DNA from 3 places in the Klebsiella sp. M041 genome. Region 3 is predicted to be linked to each of the others. Evidence: predicted binding sites of a transcription regulator. Region 3 holds the regulator's gene; each other region holds the start of a gene.

Region 1 (2,269 bases), on a different contig from region 3:
TGAACCAGAGAACGATCGAGGGTGGTATTGGTGGCAATCACGCCATCAATATTATGACGCACGAGGCTATCGGCAACCTGGATCAATTCCTCAGGCAAAAGATCCGGCGCGATCTTCACGGCGACCGGAACATATTTTTGATGCTTCTGCTGCAGCTCAAGCTGCTTATTTTTAATACCGGAGAGTAAATCATCGAGCGCTTCGCCGTATTGCAGCGTGCGCAGCCCCGGGGTATTCGGCGAGGAGATATTAATGGCGATATAGCCGGCGTAGGGATAGACTTTTTCCATACAAATCAGATAATCATCTTTCCCGTGCTCAACCGGCGTGTCTTTATTTTTGCCGATATTGATGCCCAGCACGCCGTCAAAATGCGCCTTTTTCACGTTCTCAACCAGGTTATCGACGCCATGGTTATTAAAGCCCATGCGGTTGATCAACCCCTCGGCATCCACCAGACGGAAGATCCTTGGCTTATCGTTGCCCGGCTGGGGACGCGGCGTCACGGTGCCGATCTCAATGGATCCAAAACCCATCGCGCCCAGTGCGTCAATGCATTCCCCGTTTTTATCCAGCCCGGCCGCCAGACCCAGCGGGTTTTTAAAGGTCAGCCCCATGCAGGTGACAGGCCTGGCCGGCACTTTCTGGCGAACCAGTATTTCCAGCGGCGTCCCGGTGACACGGCGTAATTGTTGAAAGGTAACTTCATGAGCGCGCTCAGGATCGAGCTGAAAAAGGGCTTTACGAACGAAGGGGTAGTACATGAACTCTCCTGGATTCCCGGTGTGCAAACCGGGGGCGTATTATGTGCGATCTGTTGCGGAAAGGGAATTGACCTGCGACAAAAAATCCCCCATCAGCGCAAACGATTACCTCCCCGCGCGCCGTTATGCGCTTTTCGGCTATCTAACGGTGGATAAATCATTTAGGGAAAGAATGGCCCTCTGTCACACTCACTACAAATGTTATCAATTATAGATAAATGCAAACATTTAGTTATAAGGAGAGAGAGATGCGCGTCATTACGCTTGCGGGCAGCCCGCGTTACCCTTCCCGTTCCAGCGCCCTGCTGGAATACGCCAGAGAGACGCTCACCGCCGCCGATATCGAAGTCTGCCACTGGCATCTGCAGAACTTTGCCCCGGAAGACCTCCTGTACGCTCGCTTCGACAACCCGGCGCTGCAGACGCTCAATGAGCAGCTGGCCGGAGCTGACGGACTGATCATCGCCACGCCGGTGTACAAAGCCTCGTTTTCCGGCGCCCTGAAAACGCTGCTCGACCTGCTTCCTGAGCGGGCGCTGGAGGGCAAAATCGTGCTGCCGCTGGCCACCGGCGGCACCATCGCCCACATGCTGGCGGTGGACTACGCCCTGAAGCCGGTGCTGAATGCCCTCAAGGCTCAGGAGATCCTCCATGGCGTCTTCGCCGACGACAGCCAGGTGACCGATTACCAGCACAAGCCGCAGTTTACCCCGAACCTGCAGCGGCGCCTCGATGAAGCCCTGGAGACCTTCTGGCAGGCGCTGCATCGCCCCAGCAGCCGCGCCCCGTCGTTAACGTCTCTGCGTGGGGTGGAACATGCTTAATCCTCTCCGCGCTCTGACCCTCGGCGGGCTGCTGCTGTTCTCCGCCCTGGGCCATGCCGCCCCGGCGGCGCCTGACGCCCTGCGCATCGGCTATCAGAAAGGCAGCGTCAGCATGGTGCTGGCGAAAAGCCATCAGCTGCTGGAGCAGCGCTACCCGCAAACCCATATTTCGTGGATTGAATTCCCGGCCGGTCCGCAGATGCTGGAGGCGCTGAACGTCGGCAGCATCGATATTGGCAGCACTGGCGACATTCCGCCTATCTTTGCGCAGGCGGCCGGCGCCGATCTGGTGTATATCGGTTCGGAACCGCCAAAGCCCAAAGCGGAAGTGATTCTGGTGGCGCAGGGCAGCCCGATTCATAACGTTGCTGAGCTAAAAGGGAAAAAGGTCGCTTTTCAGAAAGGCTCCAGCTCCCACAATCTGCTGCTGCGCGCCCTGCAGCTCGCAGGTTTGAAGTTTAGCGACATTCAGCCGGTCTATCTCGCCCCCGCCGATGCGCGCGCCGCCTTCCAGCAGGGCAATGTCGACGCCTGGGCGATCTGGGATCCGTATTACTCCGCCGCGCTGCTGCAGGGCGGCGCCCGGGTGCTGACCGACGGAACCGACCTGAAACAGACGGGATCCTTCTATCTCGCTTCCCGCCCTTACGCTGAACGCAATGGCGCCTTTATTGAGGGCGT
Region 2 (2,269 bases), on a different contig from region 3:
GCCGGTGCAGCTAACGCTGCAGAAATCTATAACAAAAACGGCAACAAACTGGACTTCTACGGAAAAATGGTCGGCGAGCACGTCTGGACCACCAATGGCGACACCAGCAGCGACGATACCACCTACGCCCGTATCGGCCTGAAAGGCGAAACCCAGATCAACGATCAGCTGACCGGCTACGGTCAGTGGGAATACAACATGGACGCCTCCAATGTTGAAGGTTCCCAGCCGACGAAAACCCGTCTGGCGTTCGCAGGTCTGAAAGCGGGCGAGTATGGTTCATTCGACTACGGCCGTAACTACGGCGCGATCTACGACGTCGAAGCAGCAACCGATATGCTGGTTGAATGGGGTGGCGACGGTTGGAACTACACCGACAACTACATGACCGGCCGTACCAACGGCGTGGCAACCTACCGTAACTCTGACTTCTTCGGTCTGGTTGACGGCCTGAGCTTCGCGCTGCAGTACCAGGGTAAAAACGACCACGACCGTTCTATCAGTAAGCAGAATGGCGACGGCTTCAGCACCGCGGCGACCTACGCGTTCGACAACGGTATCGCGCTCTCCGCAGGTTACGCTAATTCCAACCGCAGCAGCGCGCAGAAAGCTGACGGTAATGGCGACAAAGCCGAAGCCTGGGCGACCTCTGCTAAGTATGACGCCAACAACGTCTATGCAGCCGTCATGTACTCCCAGACCTACAATATGACTCCTGAGAGCAACCCGTCTGATGCACCTGCCACCGCTAAAAAGTATTTTGCAGGTAAAACTCAAAACTTTGAAGCGGTTGTACAGTATCAGTTCGACTTCGGCCTGCGTCCGTCCATCGGCTACGTGCAGACCAAAGGTAAAAATCTGCAGGCACGTCCAGGTACTGATTTCGAAGGCGGCGATGCGGATCTGGTTAAATACATTGAAGTGGGAACCTGGTACTACTTCAACAAGAACATGAACGTCTACGCTGCGTATAAATTCAACCAGCTGAGCGACAACGATTACACCAAAGCAGCTGGCGTAGCGACCGACGACCAGGCGGCCGTGGGTATCGTTTACCAGTTCTAATCTGCAGTACACCCCTTCGTGATATGCCTTCAGAGCAGGACTTCGGTCCTGCTTTTCTCTATTACTGAGGCAAAGATCGTATCTTTCGAAAACCTTCGCGCTTTTTATCGCAAACGGTTGGCAATTCGTTGTTCTCCCGTTAACCTGATAGCGGATTTCCCTTCAGTAATCACAATGGAACCTCGTCATGTTTGAGAACATTACCGCCGCCCCAGCCGACCCGATTTTAGGTCTGGCCGATCTGTTTCGTGCCGATGACCGCCCTGAAAAGATTAACCTCGGAATTGGTGTTTACAAGGATGAAACCGGTAAAACACCCGTTCTGACCAGCGTCAAAAAAGCAGAGCAGTACCTGCTGGAAAATGAAACGACTAAAAACTATCTGGGCATCGATGGTATTCCTGAATTTGGTCGCTGCACCCAGGAGCTGCTGTTCGGTAAAGGCAATGCGATTATCGCCGATAAACGCGCCCGCACCGCGCAGACCCCGGGCGGTACCGGTGCGCTGCGCGTCGCCGCAGACTTCCTCGCCAAAAATACCGACGTGAAACGCGTGTGGGTAAGCAATCCAAGCTGGCCAAACCATAAGAGTGTGTTTACCTCCGCCGGGCTGGAAGTACGTGAATATGCCTACTACGATGCGGCTAACCACGCGCTGGACTTTGATGGTCTGCTGGCTAGCCTGAACGAAGCCCAGGCGGGCGACGTGGTACTGTTCCACGGCTGCTGCCACAACCCGACCGGTATCGATCCGACGCTCGACCAGTGGCAGACGCTGGCGCAGCTGTCGGTCGAGAAAGGCTGGCTGCCGCTGTTCGATTTCGCCTACCAGGGCTTCGCCCGCGGTCTGGAAGAAGATGCTGAAGGGTTGCGCGCCTTTGCTGCTCTGCATAAAGAGCTGCTGGTCGCCAGCTCCTACTCGAAAAACTTTGGCCTGTACAACGAGCGCGTCGGCGCCTGCACCCTGGTCGCCGCCGATCAGGAGACCGTAGACCGCGCGTTCAGCCAGATGAAGTCGGTGATCCGCGCTAACTACTCCAACCCGCCAGCGCACGGCGCGTCCGTGGTCGCGACCATCCTGAGCAACGATGCACTGCGGGCAATCTGGGAGCAGGAGCTGACCGATATGCGCCAGCGCATCCAGCGTATGCGCCTGCTGTTCGTCAACACCCTGCAGGAGAAAGGCGCGAGCCGCGACTTCAGC
Region 3 (2,269 bases):
CAATCCCATCGGGGAGAACTCGGTGGTCCCGATGCCAAAGGCGCCGATCGCCAGCGCGAGTAAAGGAAAGTTGATTTTCATTCAATGACTCCATCAGACCGTCAGGGAGGACGGCGTAACATCAGAAGCCAAAAGCATGACATCAATCACAAAAAAACAAAAGTGAACGAAATGACAAAAGATTTTTGCAGAATTGATAATAATGGCGGGATACGGGGAGGAGGCCGCGCTCCTCCCTCATCGGAACATTAGTGCAGTATGGCGGTCAGGCTGAATGCGACGATCACGCCGAGGGCAATAATCGTGGTGATCAGCGAAAACTTTAAATTGGTATCCATCATTTTTCCCTCTTGTTATCCCCACACCAAAAGTGAGCTTGCTCATTTTTGCACAAAAAATCGCAAAAATCTTCCGGGATTTAGGGCGATGCACATTTTTGCTCTTCCACTTTGCCCCAAGATCGGACAAAATCCCACGCTAATTTAAAAGCGTATCGGCCATTGACCCCTTCCTGTCGTTCTGTGTCGTTTTCCCGACGTGATGCAATGTTGAAAATTGTATTCAGGGTGTGTGTAGGCAAACGTTTACGTATCGATGATCAGGCGATCAGGTCAAGGCATGGAGTGAGATGTAATGGCAACTATTAAAGATGTAGCGAAGCGCGCAAACGTTTCCACTACAACTGTATCACATGTAATTAACAAAACCCGTTTCGTTGCCGAAGAGACGCGCAATGCGGTATGGGCGGCGATTAAAGAGCTGCACTACTCGCCGAGCGCCGTGGCCCGCAGCCTGAAAGTCAATCATACAAAATCGATTGGCCTGCTGGCGACCAGTAGCGAAGCCGCCTATTTCGCTGAAATCATTGAGTCCGTTGAAAAGAGCTGCTTCCAGAAGGGCTATACCCTGATTCTCGGCAACGCCTGGAACGACCCGGAAAAACAGCGGGCCTATCTGTCGATGATGGCGCAAAAACGCGTCGACGGTCTGCTGGTGATGTGTTCCGAATACCCGGACTCCGTCCTGAGCATGCTGGAAGAGTATCGCCATATTCCGATGGTGGTGATGGACTGGGGCGAAGCAAAAGCTGACTTTACCGATGCGGTAATCGATAACGCCTTCCAGGGCGGGTATATCGCCGGACGTTACCTGATTGAACGCGGTCACCGCGAAATCGGCGTGATCCCGGGCCCGCTGGAGCGCAACACCGGCGCGGGGCGACTGGCCGGCTTCATGCAGGCGATGAAAGAGGCGCATATCAGCGTGCCGGAAAACTGGATTGTACAGGGCGACTTCGAGCCGGAGTCCGGCTACCGCGCCATGCAGCAGATCCTGAGCCAACAACACCGTCCAACGGCGGTCTTCTGCGGCGGCGACATTATGGCGATGGGCGCTATCTGCGCCGCGGATGAAATGGGGCTGCGCGTGCCGCAGGACATTTCGCTGATCGGTTATGATAATGTGCGCAACGCCCGCTATTTCAGCCCGGCGTTAACCACCATTCATCAGCCGAAAGATTCGCTGGGCGAAGCCGCGTTCAATATGCTGTTGGATCGTATCGTCAACAAGCGCGAAGAGTCGCAGTCTATTGAAGTGCACCCTCGGCTGGTCGAACGCCGCTCGGTGGCGGATGGCCCGTTTGTCGACTATCGTCGCTAAAGCACTGGCGGGCGCGGATCACTCCGGCGCCCGCAGCCACTCCCGATTCAGCGTGTCGCTGTCCCCCAGGTAGTCCAGCATCCAGTTTAACGCCGGCGAAGCATCATTCTGCTGCCAGGTCAGACAGCAGGCCGCATCCGGAAACGGATTTTCCAGCGCCAGCGCGGTCCACTCGCCGCGATCCACCCATGGCCGGGCGAAATGGCTTGGCACCATGCCGACGCAGAGTCCTGCCGACAGACAGGTTGCCGACGATTCCCAGTCGGGGACCACCACCCTCTTCTGGTTATCCAGCAGCCACGTTGTCCGTTTGGGCAACGAACGCGAGGTATCTTCCCGCACCAGCGACGGCCAGTTGCGCAGGACATCGTCGCTCAGCGGCCCCGCCATCTTCGCCAGCGGGTGATCGCTCGCCACCACGCAGTCCCAGCTCAGCATCCCCATATCGCGGAACGCATAGCGGCCCCCGACCGGAATAGAGCGCGTTGCGCCAATCGCCAGCTCCACGCGGCCGTCGGCCAGCGCATCCCATACGCCATTGAACACTTCCTGAAAAACGATCAGCTCGACGTCGGGAAAATGGCGATAGAAATCCACGATCATCTGGCGC

The links. The regulator PurR, encoded in region 3, represses purine synthesis genes. The targets are predictions, from matches to a motif close to CANGCAAACGTTTGCNTG.
Region 1: a site for PurR is predicted at 859-876, ahead of pyrD (quinone-dependent dihydroorotate dehydrogenase). Genes of this name have one in related genera too.
Region 2: a site for PurR is predicted at 1,172-1,189, ahead of AC6CWS_RS06705 (amino acid aminotransferase). Genes of this name have one in related genera too.

The regions. Positions count from the first base shown of each region.
Region 1 covers NZ_JCAXWU010000004.1:209,749-212,017, forward strand. Annotated here, with positions in the region: gene pyrD (quinone-dependent dihydroorotate dehydrogenase) at 1-764, opposite strand, end outside; gene ssuE (NADPH-dependent FMN reductase) at 1,013-1,588, shown strand; gene AC6CWS_RS06640 (sulfonate ABC transporter substrate-binding protein) at 1,581-2,269, shown strand, end outside.
Region 2 covers NZ_JCAXWU010000004.1:227,350-229,618, forward strand. Annotated here, with positions in the region: gene AC6CWS_RS06700 (porin) at 1-1,065, shown strand, start outside; gene AC6CWS_RS06705 (amino acid aminotransferase) at 1,253-2,269, shown strand, end outside.
Region 3 covers NZ_JCAXWU010000006.1:167,359-169,627, forward strand. Annotated here, with positions in the region: gene AC6CWS_RS09815 (MFS transporter) at 1-81, opposite strand, end outside; gene cydH (cytochrome bd-I oxidase subunit CydH) at 249-341, opposite strand; gene purR (HTH-type transcriptional repressor PurR) at 634-1,659, shown strand; gene punR (DNA-binding transcriptional activator PunR) at 1,678-2,269, opposite strand, start outside.